DNA from 2 places in the Streptomyces sp. NPDC048211 genome. Region 1 is predicted to be linked to the other one. Evidence: predicted binding sites of a transcription regulator. Region 1 holds the regulator's gene; the other holds the start of a gene.
The links. The regulator HrcA, encoded in region 1, represses chaperone genes, less so after heat shock. The targets are predictions, from matches to a motif close to TTNGCACTCNGNNNNNCNGAGTGCNAA.
Positions count from the first base shown of each region.

Region 2: groES (co-chaperone GroES) is a predicted target of HrcA. The motif match lies at 942-968, and genes of this name have one in related genera.

Region 1 is NZ_JBIDAD010000004.1:190,520-192,973, forward strand. Features, by position in the region: gene ACGFZA_RS17150 (MBL fold metallo-hydrolase) at 1-414, opposite strand, end outside; gene hrcA (heat-inducible transcriptional repressor HrcA) at 600-1,616, shown strand; gene dnaJ (molecular chaperone DnaJ) at 1,617-2,454, shown strand, end outside.
Region 2 is NZ_JBIDAD010000001.1:314,937-317,390, forward strand. Features, by position in the region: gene ACGFZA_RS01540 (polysaccharide deacetylase family protein) at 1-458, shown strand, start outside; gene ACGFZA_RS01545 (hypothetical protein) at 455-775, shown strand; gene groES (co-chaperone GroES) at 1,119-1,427, shown strand; gene groL (chaperonin GroEL) at 1,530-2,454, shown strand, end outside.

The DNA.
Region 1 (2,454 bases):
CCATTCGGCGCACACCTCGTGACGGGGCGCCACCAGCACATCGGCGGACTCGGCCGCGTCCTGCTCGGCCAGGCCCTGCCGGACCGCGTCGGCGTGCAGCTCGTCCGCCCCGCCCCGCAGCACGTCGGCCATGCCCAGAGCGCCGTACACCTGTGTCCCGGCGAAGGCCGCCGTACCCAGCACGTGATCGAAATGGGGGTGGCTGAGTGCGATATGTGTCACCCTCCGGCCCAGCAGCGACTGCGCCTGGACGCGCACTTCCACCGCTTCACGGAGTGACGATCCGGTGTCGCAGAGCAGCACCCCGTCGGTTCCGGCCACCAGTGCGACCGTTGCATCCCACACGGGAAGGCGCCGTCGGCCCACTCCGTGTCCGAGTCGCTCCCAGCCGAACTCTTCCCAAGAGGCGTCCATACGACGACGCTATCGGCAACGACCTGCGCAGTCTCGCGGTAGCGTGGCCGGTCGCCCTTGCTAGGGGGCTACCCCGTCGCCGTACACTGGCCGGGGGATTGCTGGCACTCGTACGCACAGAGTGCCAGGAACAGACCCGGGAACGGCCCGAGAACCACCGAGGTACACAGCTGGAGGTGTGCGCGATGCTCAGCGAACGCAGACTCGAAGTGCTGCGCGCCATCGTCCAGGACTATGTCGGCACCGAGGAGCCCGTCGGCTCCAAGGCGCTCACGGAGCGGCACAAGCTGGGGGTCTCCCCGGCCACCGTCCGCAACGACATGGCGGTGCTGGAGGACGAGGGCTTCATCGCCCAGCCGCACACCAGCGCGGGACGCATCCCGACGGACAAGGGTTACCGGCTCTTCGTCGACAAGCTCGCGGGCGTCAAGCCCCTGTCGTCGCCGGAGCGCCGTGCCATTCAGAATTTCCTCGACGGCGCGGTCGACCTCGACGATGTCGTGGGACGTACCGTACGGCTGCTCGCGCAGCTGACCCGGCAGGTCGCCGTCGTGCAGTACCCCTCGCTGACCCGCTCGACGGTGCGGCACGTGGAACTGCTGTCCCTGGCCCCCGCCCGGCTGATGCTCGTGCTGATCACGGACACCGGCCGGGTCGAACAGCGGCTGGTCGACTGCCCCGCGCCGTTCGGTGAGACCTCTCTCGCCGACCTGCGGGCCCGGCTCAACAGCCGGGTCGTGGGACGCCGTTTCGCGGACGTCCCGCAGCTGGTGCAGGACCTGCCGGAATCCTTCGAGAGCGAGGACCGGGGAACCGTGTCCACCGTGCTCTCGATCCTCCTCGAATGCCTCGTCGAGGAGACGGAGGAGCGGCTGATGATCGGCGGCACCTCCAACCTCACCCGTTTCGGGCACGACTTCCCTGTGATGATCCGGCCGGTGCTGGAGGCATTGGAGGAGCAGGTCGTGCTGCTGAAGCTGCTCGGTGAGGCCAAGGACTCGGGCATGACCGTACGTATCGGGCACGAGAACGCCCACGAGGGGCTCAACTCCACGTCCGTCGTCGCGGTCGGCTACGGTTCGGGCGACGAGGCAGTCGCCAAACTCGGCGTGGTCGGACCGACCCGCATGGACTACCCCGGAACGATGGGAGCGGTACGCGCAGTGGCACGTTACGTCGGACAGATCCTGGCGGAGTCGTAAGTGGCCACGGACTACTACGCCGTACTCGGCGTGCGCCGCGACGCTTCACAGGACGAGATCAAGAAGGCCTTCCGGAGGCTCGCCCGCGAGCTGCACCCGGATGTGAACCCCGATCCGAAGACCCAGGAGCGGTTCAAGGAGATCAACGCCGCTTACGAGGTGTTGTCGGACGCTCAGAAGAAACAGGTCTACGACCTCGGCGGCGACCCGCTGTCCGCCTCCGGAGGCGGTGGCGCGGGCGGATTCGGACAGGGTGGCTTCGGCAACTTCTCCGACATCATGGACGCGTTCTTCGGCACGGCGTCGCAGCGCGGACCCCGTTCGCGCACCCGCCGCGGCCAGGACGCCATGATCCGGCTGGAGATCGACCTCTCCGAGTCGGCCTTCGGTACGACCAAGGACATCCAGGTCGACACGGCCGTAGTCTGCACGACCTGCAGCGGCGAGGGTGCCGCGCCCGGCACCTCCGCCCAGACCTGTGACATGTGCCGCGGCCGCGGCGAGGTCTCCCAGGTCACCCGGTCGTTCCTCGGCCAGGTCATGACCTCGCGGCCCTGCCCCCAGTGCCAGGGCTTCGGCACGGTCGTGCCGACGCCGTGCCCGGAGTGCGCCGGTGACGGCCGCATCCGCTCGCGGCGCACGCTCACCGTGAAGATCCCCGCAGGTGTCGACAACGGCACCCGCATCCAGCTCGCGGGCGAGGGCGAGGTCGGCCCCGGCGGCGGCCCGGCCGGCGATCTCTACGTCGAGATCCACGAGCTGCCGCACGCGGTGTTCCAGCGGCGCGGCGACGATCTGCACTGCACGGTCACCATCCCCATGACGGCGGCGGCCCTCG
Region 2 (2,454 bases), on a different contig from region 1:
TCAGCGACTACCTGGTGCGCGACGACTACGCGTACTTCAAGGACGCGCAGGCCCGTGGCGTCGTCCTCGGCAACCACACGCTGAACCACCGCTACATGCCGGGTCTCTCCCACGAGGAGCAGCAGCGGGAGATCTGCGACCAGCAGGACATCCTGGAGAAGCAGTACGGCGAGCGCCCCCGGCTCTTCCGGCCGCCGTACGGCAACTACAACGGCGACACCCTGCGCATCGCCAGGTCCTGCGGCATCACGGCCGTGCCGCTGTGGGCCGCGGAGGCGTTCCCCGACCACATGGAGTGGCGCGAGGAGGACCAGGACCTGCACCCCGGCGACATCATCCTCACGCACTTCCGGGGCAAGAAGGACTGGAAGGGCAGCATGCCCGACCTGATCCGGTCCGTCATGAAGGTCATCACGGACAAGGGTTACGCCGTGGCCCGGCTGGAGGACTACGTATGAGAAGGGCGCACCGGCTGCTGGCCGGGCTGCTGACCGCCGGTGCGCTCCTGACCGCCACCGCCGGCTGCGCACAGTCGGTGGACCCGATCGAGCGGCTGGGCCGCAAGGCCGCGCAGCGGGTGCGCCCGTCGCCGAGCGTCCCCCGGGCGCGGCCCGCGGCGGTGCGCGGTGATCACGGGGCGCCGGGGGCGATGGTCGTCGTCGCCTGCGGCCGCCCCGCGTCGGCAGGTGGTTCCGGGGTGCGCGAGCCGGTCCAGTGGTGGCCGGAGCGGTCCGGCGAAGGGGCCGCGGCGGACGCGGGGTGCGCGAGCCGGTAGTCGCTGTGCCATGCCGTGAGCTGCCGGTCCGGCGGGTCGCATGAGCATGCGGCCCCGTCGTACGGAACGGCGCGCGCGGTCCCCGCGTTGTCCCTACGGGGACCGGAACGTTGTACGGGCGCAGCCGTACGAGGAGGAGGGCCCCGGACGCCACGAGGGGCGTGAATTGGCACTCCGCTTGACCGAGTGCTAATCGCGGTCATAGTCTCAGTGCTGGCACTCCCCACTGGAGAGTGCCAGCAGTACTGTGCGACCGGCAGGTCCGGCACCCGCGACGACGGGCCCACCTGGTCGCCACCCCAAAGACTGATAACCCCGTGAGATCTCCGAAGGGGGAGACCGGATCGTGTCGACCAGCACCAAGGTTGCGATCAAGCCGCTCGAGGACCGCATTGTGGTCCAGCCGCTCGACGCCGAGCAGACCACGGCCTCCGGCCTGGTCATTCCGGACACTGCCAAGGAGAAGCCCCAGGAGGGCGTCGTCCTGGCCGTGGGCCCGGGCCGCTTCGAGAACGGCGAGCGCCTTCCGCTCGACGTCAAGACCGGCGATGTCGTGCTGTACAGCAAGTACGGCGGCACCGAGGTGAAGTACAACGGCGAGGAGTACCTCGTCCTCTCGGCTCGCGACGTGCTCGCGATCATCGAGAAGTAATTCACCCACGTTTGCTTCTGTTCTGCGCCCCTGGCCCCCTGCGAAATAACTAGCCGGGCGGCAGGGGCGCAGTTCTTGTTTTTGAGAGGACAGTTCAGCTCCATGGCGAAGATCCTGAAGTTCGACGAGGACGCCCGTCGCGCCCTCGAGCGCGGCGTCAACAAGCTTGCCGACACGGTGAAGGTGACGATCGGCCCCAAGGGCCGCAACGTCGTCATCGACAAGAAGTTCGGTGCGCCCACCATCACCAACGACGGTGTCACCATCGCGCGCGAGGTCGAGCTGGACGACCCGTACGAGAACCTCGGTGCCCAGTTGGTGAAGGAGGTGGCGACCAAGACCAACGACGTAGCCGGTGACGGTACGACCACCGCCACCGTCCTGGCCCAGGCGCTCGTCCGCGAGGGCCTGCGCAACGTGGCCGCGGGCGCGTCCCCGGCCGCCCTGAAGAAGGGCATCGACGCCGCGGTCAAGGCCGTGTCCGAGGAGCTCCTCGCGACCGCCCGCCCGATCGAGGACAAGTCCGACATCGCCGCCGTGGCCGCGCTCTCCGCGCAGGACACCCAGGTCGGCGAGCTCATCGCGGACGCGATGGACAAGGTCGGCAAGGACGGTGTCATCACCGTCGAGGAGTCCAACACCTTCGGTCTGGACCTCGACTTCACCGAGGGCATGGCCTTCGACAAGGGTTACCTGTCCCCGTACATGGTGACCGACCAGGAGCGTATGGAGGCCGTCCTCGACGACCCGTACATCCTGATCCACCAGGGCAAGATCGGCTCGATCCAGGAGCTGCTGCCGCTCCTGGAGAAGGTCATCCAGGCCGGTGCCTCCAAGCCGCTGCTGATCATCGCCGAGGACGTCGAGGGCGAGGCCCTGTCGACCCTGGTCGTCAACAAGATCCGTGGCACCTTCAACGCCGTCGCGGTGAAGGCCCCGGGCTTCGGTGACCGCCGCAAGGCCATGCTCGGCGACATCGCCACCCTCACCGGTGCGACCGTCATCGCCGAGGAGGTCGGCCTCAAGC